Regions from separate parts of the Peribacillus sp. QJM3NY_7 genome, predicted to be linked through region 1. Evidence: riboswitches for the same ligand, from Rfam matches in the RefSeq annotation. Region 1 holds a riboswitch; the other holds the start of a gene.
What was found. Region 1 has a riboswitch for glycine ahead of AC0VX1_RS03210 (amino acid permease). Riboswitches for the same ligand answer to the same signal wherever they lie in the genome.

Region 1 (7,929 bases):
TAACGGGGATGTTCCTGGCAAGCAGGGAAGCAATCAGTTATATGCTCGATCATGGCATTAAGGGCAATATCATTAATATGTCTTCCGTTCATGACCGGATACCTTGGCCTCATTTTGTCCACTATGCAGCAAGTAAGGGCGGAGTCAAGATGATGACAGAAACCCTTGCACTTGAATATGCTCCTAAAGGGATTCGCATTAATAATATTTCACCTGGTGCAATCGACACACCCATCAATGCCGAAAAATTCGATGACCCGAAAGCTAAACAAGAAGTCATCAACCTGATACCGATGGGATACATCGGAAAACCGGAACAAATTGCCGCTTGTGCCGCTTGGCTCGCTTCCGCTGAATCGAGCTATGTAACGGGCTTGACCTTATATGCTGATGGCGGAATGACCAAATATCCAGGTTTCCAAGCAGGAAAAGGCTGAACTTAACGTATGAAAAGAACCACTCCATCACAAACATGGGGTGGTTCTTTTCATGCCCCTGGACAAGGATGTTGTACAAGCTGAAGAAAAATAATACTTCCTTTACTTGCGGTCTTTTTACTCGGATTGGTTGTCCTATTTGCGATTTCTGCATTGGAACCAACAAATCCTAATCATTCCCCTTGCTGTCCCTCCCTTGTTACGAGGTCAAATTAGCTACACTCGTGAGTTTCGCCGTTTTACTCGTGAATTCAACAACTTCTCGTGAATTTCGCTATTTTACTCGTGAATTCGACGACTTTACTCGTGAATTCCGCTGTTTTACTCGTGAATTCAACGACTTTACTCGTGAGTTTCGCCGTTTTACTCGTGAATTCCACAATTGATCTACAAGGAAAAAAAGGCCCTTCTCGAATTAGAGAAGGGCTTTTTACTAGAATTTCTTATCCTGAAATCTCATCATCGGATTTAACATCCAATGGTGTTCGTTTATCCATTTTCAGCATGTAATAACTTGCTATTACCAAGGCTAGGAAAACGATTCCGACAACCAAGGAAATCCTTGTACTAGGATTGATCCACATACCTACCAGCACCATCAGTAAAAAGGCTATTGTCGCATAGTTACTGTAAGGGGCCAACGGCATTTTGAACGGATGTTTCTCCATTTCAGCGGCATTTACCTTTCTGAACTTAAGCTCACTGATAAGTAAGACAAACCATGGAATCATCCCAGGCAAAACACTCGCACTGTACACATAAAGGAATACTTGCGGCGGTGCAAGGTAATTCAGGATAACCCCGATGCCCAACCCTAATAGTACAGCGATCGTGCAATATGCCGGAACTCCATTTTTAGATACTTTAGCAAAGACTTTCGGAGCTTGGCCATTCAATGCCAGTGTGTAAAGCATACGACCTGCACTGAAAATCCCACTGTTGCATCCAGACATCGCCGCAGTGATGACCACAAAATTAATGATGCCTGCCGCTGCAGTGATACCTATTTTGGCAAAGGTCGAAACAAACGGACTGCCTAAGTCATCCAGTTGATCCCAAGGGAATACTGTCACGATGACGAAAATGGCACCAATGTAGAAAATTAAAATGCGCCATATAATTGATTGAATCGCTTTTGTTACGGTCTTCGTTGGGTCTTTCGCTTCCCCTGCTGTGATGCCGATAAGCTCAACGCCTTGATAGGAAGCCACGACAAGTGAAAGCGCAAAGAAGAATCCTGTCCAGCCTCCCGTAAAGAAGCCGCCATTTTCCCAAAGATTCGATAATCCAATCGCATCCCCGCCATTGCCTATTCCAAAGAAGATAAGGCCCAGGCCGGCAACGATCATCAATATAATCGTTATGATTTTTATAAGTGCAAACCAGAATTCAAATTCCCCGAATGATTTAACGGAAATGAGGTTGGCCGCTCCCAAGATGATCATGGCGACCACACCTGGTATCCAGGCCGGTAACTCCGGGAACCAATATTGCATATACAAGCCAACCGCAATGATTTCGGACATTCCGACGATTACCCATTGAAACCAATTGCTCCAAGCAGTCATATAACCTGCCAAAGGATGTATATAGCTACTCGCAAAGGTTGCAAAAGAACCTGTAGTCGGTTCTAAATAAAGCATCTCACCCATGGAACGCATGATGAAAAATATAAAAATACCTGCAATGGCATAAGCAAGCATTACAGAGGGCCCGGTCCATTTGATCGTGCTCGCAGATCCCATGAATAACCCGACTCCGATGGTTCCGCCCAAAGCTATCATTTGAATGTGACGTGCTTCCAGCCCTCTCTTTAATTCCTTGTTCGACATGATTAACTCCTCCAGATGCAATATCGGTAATGCTTTTCTATCCTTACCATGAACTTATTAATTATTGCAGTTAGAAATGCTCTATCGAAAAAATACCAATAACACTTCATTTATGTTTTCTTATCTTATAATAGTAAATATTCTGTAAAAATACAATTGTATTTTTGAAATAAACAGTTGCCAATAATATCTTGTTGATTTTTCTAATCAGAAAATATCATTTTAAAAAAATGATGTTCAGTATTTTATTATAGTGATCGTTCATAATGAGTAGAAAACAATCACTTCTGCTTAGACCTTAAGTTAAATTCAGACCACTATTAAACTACAGATAATGCCTGTTTCATTTCAAAAAATTTGTTGACCTACCGAAAAATAGATGATAGAATTCCAATATTATTTTATAAGCATAATGAAATGATCAAGCAGTGGAAAATTATCACTGACTGACATTTCTTCACAACCGCATACAAGCAAGCGATGAATGCTATGGATGACACTATAGCAGGAGCAGCTTCTGGAGAGACTGTACAAGATGCAGCGCCGAAGGATTCACAATCTCAGGCAAAAGGACAGAAGAGTAACGAATGATATATTGTTATTCTGAGCCCTTTAAGAGATTGGTATTATCCAATCTCTTTTTTTAATGTCCATTTTGTGATTGGACTAAAACAACAAATGGGAAAGGCAAGCTGGACGACAATCACGTCCCTCTCTCCAAGACCATGCAGGTAAACATTCACTACCAAGACTATAAAAACGGGGGCGTACGAATTGGCTAAACAAGAATTAAAAAGAGATTTAAAAAATCGACATGTACAACTGATTGCAATAGGAGGAACCATTGGCACCGGTTTATTTTTAGGTTCCGGAAAAGCCATACAATTAGCAGGTCCTTCCATATTATTCTCTTATATGATAATAGGGATTGCCTTGTTTTTTGTGATGAGGGCCCTGGGGGAATTGCTTTTATCCAATGCAGGGTACACATCATTCACTGAATTCGCAACTGAATATGTCGGTCCATGGGCCGGCTTCGTGACCGGTTGGACATATTGGTTTTGTTGGATCATGACCGCAATGGCCGATATCATAGCTGTCGGTGTTTATATGCAATATTGGTTTGATGTCCCTCAATGGATTCCGGCTCTGCTTTGTCTGGTCATTCTGTTAGGATTGAACCTATTGACCGTTAAGATCTTTGGCGAATTGGAATTCTGGTTTGCCATCATTAAAGTAATCACGATCATCGCCTTGATCATCGTAGGAGTTTTCCTTCTGATCATCGGCTTCAATACCAATACCGGAACGGTTTCCCTAACGAACCTTTGGAATCATGGCGGCATGTTCCCCAATGGCATTTCCGGATTCCTGTTATCTTTACAGTTGGTCGTCTTCTCATTTGTCGGTGTCGAATTGGTCGGGGTTTCTGCAGCAGAAACGGCGAACCCGCGAAAGAACATTCCATCTGCCATCAATAAAATCCCTGTCCGGATTTTGCTTTTCTACGTTGGTGCACTATTCGTCATTCTCTGCGTCAACCCATGGACACAACTGGATGCCACAAGCAGTCCATTTGTAGAGGTCTTTGCGTTAATCGGCATTCCAGTCGCTGCAGGGATCATCAACTTCGTCGTTTTGACATCCGCTGCTTCTGCATGCAACAGCGGTTTATTTTCAACGAGCCGAATACTTTATACGTTAAGCAGGAATGGCGAAGCCCCTGCTAAACTGGAAAAATTAAATAAACAGGCTGTCCCGGGCAATGCCTTATTCACATCCACAATCGTTGTATCAATAGGGGCATTATTAAGCAAGCTGATACCGGAACAGGCATTTACTGTCGTGACTACCATCAGTGCCATCTGTTTCATATGGGTATGGAGCATTATCTTGATCTCCCATATCAAATATTCGAAAACAAGGCCTGACCTAAGAGCCGAATCGACTTTCAAGGCTCCTTTTACACCTTTTGTCAATTACGTCATTTTAGGCTTATTCCTGTTCATCCTTATTGTTATGCTATTCGCTGAAGCTACACGGCTATCACTGCTCTTGACCCCAATCTGGTTCATCCTCTTGGTGATACTATATAATTATCGAAAAAAAAGATAGCTAAAGGAAATAAAGCCTTAAACTCAATATGAATTCAAGGCTTTATCTGCATATGAACATATTAGGCCTTCGGCTTTCTGCACACTTTTGCTAAAATATATCAGGCAACTGCATTAAATTTTATATCAAAATAGTGTAAGCTAGTATATATTATCGGACCTTTTCCGTCATGTATGAATTTTCCATCCGGTTTGGTTCACCCATCCATCAGTGGCATTGAAGAATAAACCCCCATTGGTGGGCGTTTCACTTTATTTAAAACGGAGGGGTTGTTTAATGAAGATTATATATATTCTTACACTAGTTCCTTTTATAGGCATACTGGGATTTCTACCTTTTGTTAATAAAATAGAACCATATGTATTAGGGATGCCTTTCAATATGTTCTGGATGGCTATGTGGGTGGTCCTTACCTCTGCCATACTCGGCATCATGTATAAGCTGGATCCCAGGAATCGGGAAGGTGACCAGGAATGAATATTGCTCTCTTAATCATTTTAGCATTTTTACTTCTATCGATATTTTTAGGAATACGCTCTTCAAAAGGAAAAGATATGGACTTGGAACAATGGACGGTGGGCGGACGCGGTTTTGGTGCGATATTCGTCTTTCTGCTGATGGCCGGGGAAATCTATACGACCTTCTCCTTCCTTGGCGGCAGCGGCTGGGCTTATGGCAAGGGCGCACCCGCTCTATATGTTCTAATTTACATTACTTTGTCTTACGTATTATCCTATTGGCTCCTGCCGGAAATATGGAGATATGCCAAAGAAAATAAACTGATGTCTCAATCCGATTTCTTTGTAAGCAAATATAAGAGTCCCAGTTTAGGAATTTTGGCTGCACTTGTCGGTGTGGTGTCGATGATCCCAGTGATCGTCGTGCAGCTGAAAGGATTGGGGATCATTGTCTCAGAAGCATCTTATGGTGCCATCTCAATGTCTGAGGCAGTTTGGATGGGGGCGATCAGCCTTACCATTTATGTGATGATCTCCGGTATACACGGTTCAGTTTGGACCGCGGTCATTAAAGATATCATGATGGTCGCCATAATAGGATTTTTGGGGATTTATCTGCCGATACATTACTTTGGCGGATTTCAGCCGATGTTTGAAGCGGTTGATGCCGCCAAGCCTGGTTTTCTAAAGTTCCCTGATCAGGGGCTTAGCGTATCATGGTTCATCTCCACGGTAATATTGCTCGTATTCGGTTTCTATATGTGGCCGCAAGTTTTCAGCGCTGTTTATTCAGCACGCAGCGGCAAGGTATTTCGAAAGAACGCCATCATCAGTCCTTTATATACACTCATGCTGTTATTCGTCTTTTTCGTTGGGTTTACAGCTATATTGAAAGTGCCCGGACTCGTTGGGGCAGATGCGGACCTCTCATTGCTGCGCCTTTCGATCGAGACCTTTGATCCATGGTTTATAGGCATAATCGGCGGCGCTGGATTGTTGACCGCATTGGTGCCGGGATCCATGCTTTTGATGAGCGTCGCTACACTGCTCGCGAAAAACGTTTATAAGGAATTTGCACCTAACGTATCCGATCGCCATATTGTACGATTGGCAAAGTTCCTTGTGCCAATCATTGCCCTTATAGCCGTCTACTTCACCTTAAACGGCGGCGAAACGATGTCGGCATTAATTCTTATGGGATACAGTCTCATCACACAGCTCTTCCCATCCCTTCTCTTTAGTCTGAAAAGGAATAATCCGATCAATAAATTTGGCGCAATCGCCGGCATCATTACCGGATTGGCCATCGTAATCTGCATTACACTCAGTCAATCGACAATAGGGACCTTGTTTCCATCCTTGCCGCAAGCAGCAAAAGATTTGAATGTGGGAATCATTGCATTGGCAGTCAATTTCATTGTGATGATCACGGTGAGTATTGCTTTCAGAAAGCACGCGGTTCAGTTGGAACCTAAATCCGTTAACGATATATGAAGCAAATTTTGAAACTGGTTATGGATCAATAAACATTGGAGGCTCAGTCAAAAGACTGAGCCTTTCTTATTCTCGGCTTCCAAGCATAGTGTCCTTTATCTCAATATTGTTGATGGGAAACCTCATTTTAGACTATTAATCTTTTCTGTTTATAAACAAATCCCCTATTTTAACTAATAAATACAACGAAAAAATAATCATCAAGGTTCTGGATACTACCAGGCCATCCATAGCTAAATCATATCCACCTCTTAATAAGACTTCCGGGTTCAAACAAAAAGTAATCGATATTACGAAAGCTATTAAAATCAGGATAACACCGAACTGAGATCTATTTGACATTAACATTCCGCCTCACATTATATATTCTCCAAATAATAGAATTGCTTTTAGGAATAATCTATATTCATGGTCACTGGGGATGACTCAGTTGCATTAAAAATCCAAAATAAATAGCCACCCTGATAAAGAATGACTATATATCATAAAATATGAAGCTTTCTTAGTGAAATGCATCGTATTGCTTCCGAGCCAACAAAAAATACTCTTTTCAGAAGGTTCGGGCTTTTACTCGTGAGTTTGGAGCAAATACTCGTGAATTTCATGCTTTTACTCGTGTCCATGAAGCAAATACTCGTGAGTTTCATGCCCGTTAAAGCTCATTTCAGTAATCCACTAAAGCCTTCCTGCCATCATTCAATTCTTTGACCACTTTCTTATATTCCTGCAACTCTTGTTCCAGTTTTTGTTTTCTATTTAAAATCATTCTCGTAACCTCTTTCGGGGAGGGCCCGCCTTGAATGCTTCTGATTTCCACAAAATATTCGGGAGAGATTATTTTTTTCCATTCATCTTCTGCTATGTTCACTGATACGAATTCATTGATGATCTTGTTGATTTCTTGTGTGTCCCAATCATATAGCTCTTTCCCTTCACTAATCGACTTTTTTGCAATATGACTGGCTATGGAATGGGCTTTTCTAAAGGATATGTCGTAATCTCTTGAAAGGGTATCCGCTAATTCAGTAATCGTTATACTGGATTTTGCGGCCATTTTCTTTGTATGTTCTTCATTTACTTTCAAAGTCGACATGACGGCATACATTAGTTTCATGACACGGCCTGCATTCGAAAAAGCCCGATATAAATGTGGCTGTAAATCATCTTCCGTATCGACGATATCACCAAATGGTGTATTGTGAATCATATTCATTGCAGCAAGTGCATCACCATACGCACTGCTTGCAATCGAACGGGAATGTTCAATGGAGACAGGATTCCTTTTTTGCGGCATGATGCTGCTCACTTGAACATAAGGGTCCGCCACGTGAAATGTACCAAACTCCCTTGTCACATGCTGCAGGAAATCTTGGATCCACCTTCCGGTATTGACCATGCACGTCATGATGGCAGTTGCGGTTTCCAATAAATAATCTGCCCCGCCAATCGAGTCATAGGAATTTTCAATCACAGAATCAAACCCAAGCAGTTCAGCCGTACGGTTCCGACTGATCGGAAAACCGGTGGTCGTTAACGCGGCTGCACCCAAAGGGGATTGGTTAACCGTTTCATAGGCTGCCCATAACCGGCCAA
Region 2 (7,929 bases), 2.6 Mb from region 1:
AAACATCCCTATGACTCAAATGAAAACCCGCTTGGTCGAAATTAGGCCGGACAAGCCTGTATATTTGTACGCTCAAAGCGAAATCATCAGCGGCAGAGCTGCAGCCATGCTATACAAAAAGGGCTACAGGGAACTTTTTCACTTAAAGGGCGGTTTCAAGATGTGGACCGGGAAAATCAAAGCAAAGAAATAAGACCCATCTCGGCATGGGCTCTTTTTAATTCCATAGCTCAAGTAAAAGAAAGTCAACAGTTGGACTTTAATGGAATCTTACATAAACATGAAAAATCCCCGCCGGAAGGCAGGGATTTTTTTCGTGTAAGCTACTAATCTAGGCTTGATAACGCAAAATGGGTTTTCTTGCAGCAAGTGTTTCATCAAGCCGCTTTATTACGGTTGTATGCGGAGCTTCCTGAACGATTTCCGGGGTTTCTTCCGCTTCCTTGGCAATCTGGATCATCGCGTCGATGAACGCATCCAGCGTTTCTTTTGACTCGGTTTCAGTCGGTTCTATCATCATTCCTTCTTCCACGTTCAACGGGAAGTAAATGGTTGGAGGATGATACCCGAAATCCAGCAATCTTTTAGCTATATCGAGCGTCCTTACCCCCAATTTCTTTTGCCGGCGTCCGCTTAATACGAATTCATGCTTACAATGACGATTATATGGTAAGTCAAAATAAGGTTCCAACTTGCGCATCATATAATTGGCATTGATGACCGCGTTCTCTGTGACGGCTTTAAGGCCATCAGGACCCATTGAACGGATGTACGTATATGCCCTCACGTTTATTCCGAAATTACCATAATAAGGTTTTACCCTGCCAATGGATTGCGGACGATCATAATCAAGGACGAATTGCTCGCCTTGCTTGACTATAAGAGGTTTAGGCAAGTAAGGAATCAAGTCGGACTTCACACCTACAGGACCAGAACCCGGGCCGCCGCCTCCATGCGGGCCTGTGAATGTTTTATGGAGATTTAAATGAACCACATCAAAGCCCATGTCACCCGGTCGTGCTTTTGATAGGACTGCATTCAGATTCGCTCCATCATAATAAAGCTTCCCACCTGCATCATGGACAAGTTGTGCCATTTCCAAAATATTTTCTTCAAACAATCCCAATGTATTGGGGTTCGTCAGCATCAAGGCCGCCGTATCAGGTCCGACAACACGTTTTAAATCTTCAAGGTCGACTAACCCATTTTCATCGGACTTCACCGTAATCGTTTCTAGTCCGGCAACAGTGGCAGAGGCAGGATTCGTACCATGGGCCGAATCAGGTACAATCACTTTCGTCCGTTCTGTATCGCCATTCGCTTCGTGAAAAGCGCGAATCATCATCAATCCTGTCCATTCACCGTGGGCACCTGCTGCAGGCTGTAATGTCACTTGGTCCATCCCGGTGATTTCCGTTAAGTGTTCCTGCAAATCAAATAATAGTCCCAATGCTCCTTGTACAGTAGCGGGATCTTGATATGGATGGATATGGGCAAAACCGTTGAAACGTGCCACATTTTCATTTATTTTCGGATTATATTTCATCGTGCATGAACCCAGCGGATAAAAACCCGAATCCACCCCATGATTCCGTTTGGAAAGTGCAGTATAGTGACGCATGATATCCAGTTCGGACACCTCAGGAAGCTTTGCCTCTTCTTCACGGATGTAGTCGGCAGGAAGAATTTCTTCGAGCGGAATAGTTGCAACATCCATTTCTGGCAGACTGTACCCGATCCGGCCGGAAGTACTGATTTCAAAAATGAGTGATTGATCTTGATTATTCATGTTGATCCCCCAATTCCTGCGCAAGTGCATCAATTTCTTCTTTTGTTCTTAGTTCAGTTACCGCAACCAGCATATGGTCTTTCAATTCAGGATAAACCGTCCCTAAATCGAAGCCGCCGATCATCCCTTTTTCAAAAAGGTTTTTATTGACCTCTGAAAACGGAGCAGGCAGTTTAATGACAAATTCATTAAACGAAGGACCGTCGAATATCACTTCCACCCCTTTTGCCATAATTGCTTTTTTTGCATAATGTGCTTTTTGAATATTTTGCACGGCCATTTCTTTGACACCCTTTTTCCCAAGCGCGGTCATTGCAACAGAAGCGGCCAAGGCATTCAAAGCTTGATTGGAACAAATGTTGGATGTGGCTTTGTCACGGCGAATGTGCTGTTCACGAGCTTGAAGCGTCAGGACAAACCCTCTTTTTCCATTCTCATCGACCGTTTGACCGACGAGTCTGCCCGGAACTTTCCGTACAAGTTTATTAGTAACCGCAAAATATCCACAATGAGGGCCACCGAATGCCGCTGGAATGCCGAATGGCTGAGCATCCCCCGTTACGATATCTGCACCGAGTGCACCAGGGGATGTCAAAGCTCCCAATGCAAGCGGATTACTGGAAACGATAAACATGGACTTGACGTCATGAATGATTTCTTCCATTTCTTTCAATGGCTCGATCCGGCCAAAAAAGTTCGGGTATTGCACGATCACTCCTGCAATGTCATCATTCGCCAATTCCCTTAAAGCAGCTAAGTCCGTCACACCGTCTTTATGAGGAATTTCGATCACTTCCACGCGTTGCCCTTTTGCATATGTCTTCACAACTTCTCTTGATTCAGGATGAACGGTTCCTGAAATGAGAATCTTCTTCCGCCTTGTCTGTCCTGAAGCAAGCATCGCTGCTTCAGCCAGCGCCGTCCCGCCGTCATACATGGAGGAGTTAGCCACATCCATACCCGTCAATTCACATATCATCGTTTGATATTCAAAGATTGCTTGAAGCTCGCCCTGTGAAATTTCAGGCTGATACGGTGTATACGCCGTATAAAACTCAGAACGGGAAAGAACATGATCGACGATGACCGGCGCATAATGGTCATAGACACCCGCACCAAGGAAGGAAGCATAATTTTTAAGGTCCGCATTCTTTGCAGCAAGCCTTGATAATTCTTTCATTAATGCAGGTTCCGATTTAGCAGGCTTGATATCGTATTCTCCTTGAAAACGAACGCTTTCAGGGATATCATTGAAAAGTTCTTCAGCAGCGGATACCCCTATCGCTTCCAGCATTTCTTGTTTATCTTGCTCTGTCATGGGTAAATAACGATGTTTCATCTAATGACCATTCCCCTCTATTTACGTGGTTTTTTATAAAAAGGTGTTTGTATTATAACGGCTTTCAAACGTTTGGAACGGATTTCCACTTCGACTTCCGCATCCAGCACCGAAAATTCCTTATCGATAAGTACCAATCCAACGTTTTTCTTCAATGTTGGCGATTGGGTACCAGTCGTGACCTCGCCAATGACTTCATCACCGCTGTAGACCTTATACCCATGACGTGGAATGCCACGGTCAATCATTTCAATTCCCACAAGCTTCCGGGGAGCCCCTTTCTCCTTTTGCTCAGCAAGAACGGCTTTCCCGAAAAAATCAACTTCCTTATCCACTTTTACTGCAAAACCAATCCCGGCTTCTATCGGGGTGATGTCCGCCGAAAGCTCCTGCCCATACAGCGGCAGTTTCGCTTCAAAACGCAGGGTATCACGAGCGCCTAAACCAATTGGCTGAACCCCCTCTTCCTTACCGGCATCCATAATCGCCTTCCAAAGGGCAGGGCCATTTTTACTGTCGCTATATATTTCAAAACCATCTTCACCAGTGTATCCAGTACGGGATACCAGCGTGGAGATACCGTTAATCATGACATTATCCTTGAACCTGAAAAATCCAATTTCACTTAAGTCAGTACTTCCGGATAGTTTTTGTAATATCTTCTCTGCAGCTGGTCCTTGAAGTGCCAGCTGTGTATAGTCACTTGATACATTCGTAATTTGGGCATCTTCCGTTAAATTCGCTTGAAGCCAATTGAAATCTTTTTCTGTATTCGCTGCATTGACCACGAGCAGATAGTCGTCCTCAGCCCTTTTATACACGATAAGATCATCAACCGTGCCTCCGTTTTCATAACACATGGCGGTATATTGGGCCCCGCCCTGTTGCAGCTTTGATATATCATTTGTCAGCATCTTCTGTAAAAAGGAAAGGCTCCCAGGCCCCTTAACATCGACTTCCCCCATATGGGAAACATCAAATAACCCCGCTTTTGTCCGTACGGCTTCATGTTCATCCTTTATACCCGAAAATTGGACAGGAAGTTCCCAGCCGCCAAAATCAATCGTTTTACCTCCATATTCACGATAAACCTCAAATAGTGGTGTTCTGTTTAAATTGGTCAAAACATGACCCCCTTCAGATTTTTTTAAAAATTAATTGGCTTCATTATCAAAAGCTTCTTGTCATTACGCATCAGATACATCCTGATTCATGATGTGAAAAAAGCACAAAAAAGGACAGAGAAAGCCCGTTTGAGCTTTTTCTCTGTCCTGAAACCTGAAAGTTTACCTATGTAATAGGTTTTCCCCTTTGGTGGCCGTCCCATAACGGGCGGCGCTCTCCAGAGTTGCGTCCAATAAGAGTTCTTTTGCCTGAGAGATTCACTGCTAAGTTTGCTCCTTCGGCGCTACATCCGTAGTCTCTCCCCTTATCTTCACCCGCATATAAATGGTCTACCATTGAAAGGAAACGAATAAGTTCCAAGCATCGGTAAAACCTTTTAGCATAAATGGGATGCATTCTCTGCCAATTCTCCTAAAACTTCAGAAACCGTTTGACTGATCTCCTTCAGTAATCTTGGATAAATTAGGAGCCTATAGCCCATACTAAGAAAACGCGAACTGCAAAATCGATGTACAAACATTCTTTGTAGCGTTTGGAAATTGGAATTTTCTAAATATACTTATATCCTACCCTAAGAAACTTATCTCTGCAATATTTTTTGAAAAAGAAATATTTTTCTTACTTCACATATGAAATGTTCGGGTTTTGACCTTATATTAAGGAAATTATGATTTAAGAGGGAGTTATTTCTATGAAAATCAATATATCCTTCAATTCTGAATGGAATGACGAGTTTCTGCAAAAGATGGAAAATGACGGTCCATGGGGAAATTGGGAGCTTTATAAGTTGGCGGTTCAAATGGAGGAAAACCTTATCATCCCTGATTTCGAAGGTTTACAGGCCCCAAAGCATCTTCCTCAGCTAACCCCGCTTCCCCATCAATTGGAAGCGGCGAAGCAAGTAGTGGAAAAGATGAATGGAAAAGCCATTTTGGCTGATGAGGTAGGGCTGGGAAAAACAATTGAAGCAGGCTTGATCCTAAAAGAGTATATGATTAGGGGCCTTGTAAAAAAAGTATTGATCCTTGTTCCGGCTTCCCTTGTCACACAATGGGCATTTGAATTGAATACCAAGTTTCATATTCCGGCAGTCGTTCAGAGAAAAAGTTATGTCTGGGACTCCTGTGATGTGGTCATTTCATCCATTGATACAGCGAAACGCGCTCCACATCGAGATATCATCTTTACTCAGGAATATGACTTCATCATTATTGATGAAGCTCATAAACTTAAAAATAATAAGACGAAGAACTATGAATTCGTCCAAAATCTGAAAAAGAAATTTTGTTTACTCCTGACAGCCACTCCGATTCAAAATAAAGTCGAGGAGATATTCCACCTCGTTTCGTTATTGAAACCGGGCCACTTGGGAAATGCTTCGCTCTTTTCGGAAAAGTATAAAGGGAAAGGCCGGAACATAACTGAAGATGAACACCTAAAGGAACTGGTCAATACTGTCATGATTCGAAACCGGCGGGCCGATACTGGCATTGAATGGACAAAACGGCATGTGGAAACCATCACCATTGAATTTTCTCCAACGGAACAAGCATTGTATGATGCTGTTTCCAAATTCAAGCCAATTTCGGATGGATCAAAAGGAAGCGCCTTTTCGGCTCTCACTCTCCAAAGGGAAGCATGCAGCAGCAGAGAGGCTGTCTTTTATACATTAAAGAATATGAGGGATAAATACGATCAGCCTTCCCCTGATTTTTTGGCAAAGCTTGATGATTTATTTACTAAAGTGAATGAAACGGTCCAGAACTCAAAGGCTGAAAAAGCTTTGGAACTGATCAAGAAAATAGATGACAAAGTGATTATCTTTACGGAATATAGGGCGACTCAACTATATCTCCAATGGTACCTACAGCAGAATGGAATTTCTTCTGTTCCTTTCCGAGGCGGTTTTAAGCGCGGAAAGAAAGACTGGATGCGTGAATTATTCCAAAAGAACATTCAGGTATTAATCGCAACAGAAGCTGGCGGGGAAGGGATAAACCTTCAGTTTTGCCATCACTTGATTAATTTTGACCTGCCCTGGAACCCAATGAGGCTTGAACAGAGAATTGGAAGGATTCACCGCCTTGGTCAGGAAGAAGATGTGATGATTTATAACTTTGCCACGAAAAATACAGTTGAAGAACATATACTGAAGTTACTATACGAAAAAATAAATTTATTTGAAAAAGTAATCGGTGAATTGGATGATATTTTAACCAAACTGGATATTAACAACATTGAAGAATATTTAATTGATGTGGTCGGCGAGTCCAAAACCGAAGGTGAAATGAAAGTCAAGATGGATAATTTTTCATCGTTGATCCAATTCGCTCAATCAATGAAGGAAGGTGAGGTTCATGCAGCAACGGGAAATTCATGATTTTTTAATCACTTTCTTTAAAGCCAATGATTGTGAAATACTGGATAATGCACCAACCCACCTTACAGTGCAATTGACGATTGAGATGGATAAAGAATTAATGAACAGACCCTTTTATTGGCATTATCTAGAAAAAACAGGAGGTGTTCCGAACCCGGCACAAATCACTTTCATTACCGATCCAGAACAAGCTCCATCCGATTTAAAGGGAGAAATGATTCATTTCGGCTCCCCTCGTCTTCACCAGATTATTCAATCAACCAAAAAGCTGGCAGGGTATACTAGACTTTTTGAGAATACGCCTCCATCAAAAGGCAGAAATAATCCTTTGTTTCCTTGGCTGACCCTGAATGTGAAAATATCCTATCAATGCGACCGCAAAAAAGATACTTTCATGTCAATCGGACTGAATTTAATCTCGGGTGAAATAATGGAAGGGTTTCACCATCGGGTTTTACCGATTAACGTCACCCCGAAAATACCGGATTACTCCTTTACGCTTTCACCTCTGATCATGCCCAAGAGTGGATTGGCAAGACTTGATACATACATCAGAACCAGTTTCGAGGATGATGACCATTCCTGGGCGGAGGAAGCAATGCTGCGCTGGCAGAATGACTTGAATTTATTGGAGCATTTTTACAAGGATATGGACGAAAAAAGTGAGAGCTATTATACCGAAAAAGAAGCACTAAAAGCACAATATGAACCCAACATCAGAATTTCCATCATCAACGGAGGATTATTTTACCTTTCAGATAGGGCTTTGGGATAAGGAAAGAACAAAAAAACAGATGTCCCAAGTTCAGGACATCTGTTTTACTTTTTGATCGTTTTCCTTATAAACATCGACAAAGCAAAAGGGACAATGCCAAACCAATGTGACATACCCTGGTTTTTATCCTCTTTTCTGTGAAGGCGTTTTTCTTTTCGTTCTTTTTTCGTCAGATTGAAATACTCGACAAGCTGCTGCGTCAGATATTTAATATAAGCGTTTGTAGACATATAAAATCATCACCCTACGCAAAGTATGTCCGGTTTACGCTTTTTTTATTCCTTTCCTTGCTCCCTTCACCGTAAACCTCTCGCGTTCCCTAATAAAATGGTGTTGATTTTACTATTACACAGCTTGCCTCTCCAACCATTCTTTCACTTCCCCCGCTTCTTTATCGTATTGAATGATGACCCTGCCCTCTCGATCATTTTTAGTTTTGGAAGAAAACTCGATATAGACGTAAGGACCTTCTTGCTTCATTAAGGAATATCGCACCACACCATTGGGATATGATATTTCCC

Region 2: it holds a riboswitch for glycine, as region 1 does, so the genes downstream of both, gcvT (glycine cleavage system aminomethyltransferase GcvT) here and AC0VX1_RS03210 (amino acid permease) in region 1, are expected to answer to the same signal.

What each region holds. Positions count from the first base shown of each region.
Region 1 covers NZ_CM149663.1:663,536-671,464, reverse strand. Annotated here, with positions in the region: gene AC0VX1_RS03220 (glucose-1-dehydrogenase) at 1-437, shown strand, start outside; gene AC0VX1_RS03215 (amino acid permease) at 881-2,269, opposite strand; glycine riboswitch at 2,777-2,855, shown strand; gene AC0VX1_RS03210 (amino acid permease) at 3,044-4,384, shown strand; gene AC0VX1_RS03205 (DUF3311 domain-containing protein) at 4,661-4,861, shown strand; gene AC0VX1_RS03200 (sodium:solute symporter family protein) at 4,858-6,336, shown strand; gene AC0VX1_RS03195 (hypothetical protein) at 6,472-6,678, opposite strand; gene argH (argininosuccinate lyase) at 7,001-7,929, opposite strand, start outside.
Region 2 covers NZ_CM149663.1:3,600,046-3,607,974, forward strand. Annotated here, with positions in the region: gene AC0VX1_RS17205 (rhodanese-like domain-containing protein) at 1-193, shown strand, start outside; gene gcvPB (aminomethyl-transferring glycine dehydrogenase subunit GcvPB) at 332-1,789, opposite strand; gene gcvPA (aminomethyl-transferring glycine dehydrogenase subunit GcvPA) at 1,782-3,128, opposite strand; gene gcvT (glycine cleavage system aminomethyltransferase GcvT) at 3,146-4,252, opposite strand; glycine riboswitch at 4,393-4,476, opposite strand; glycine riboswitch at 4,480-4,567, opposite strand; gene AC0VX1_RS17225 (DEAD/DEAH box helicase) at 4,945-6,633, shown strand; gene AC0VX1_RS17230 (YqhG family protein) at 6,611-7,408, shown strand; gene AC0VX1_RS17235 (YqzE family protein) at 7,453-7,638, opposite strand; gene comGG (competence type IV pilus minor pilin ComGG) at 7,754-7,929, opposite strand, start outside.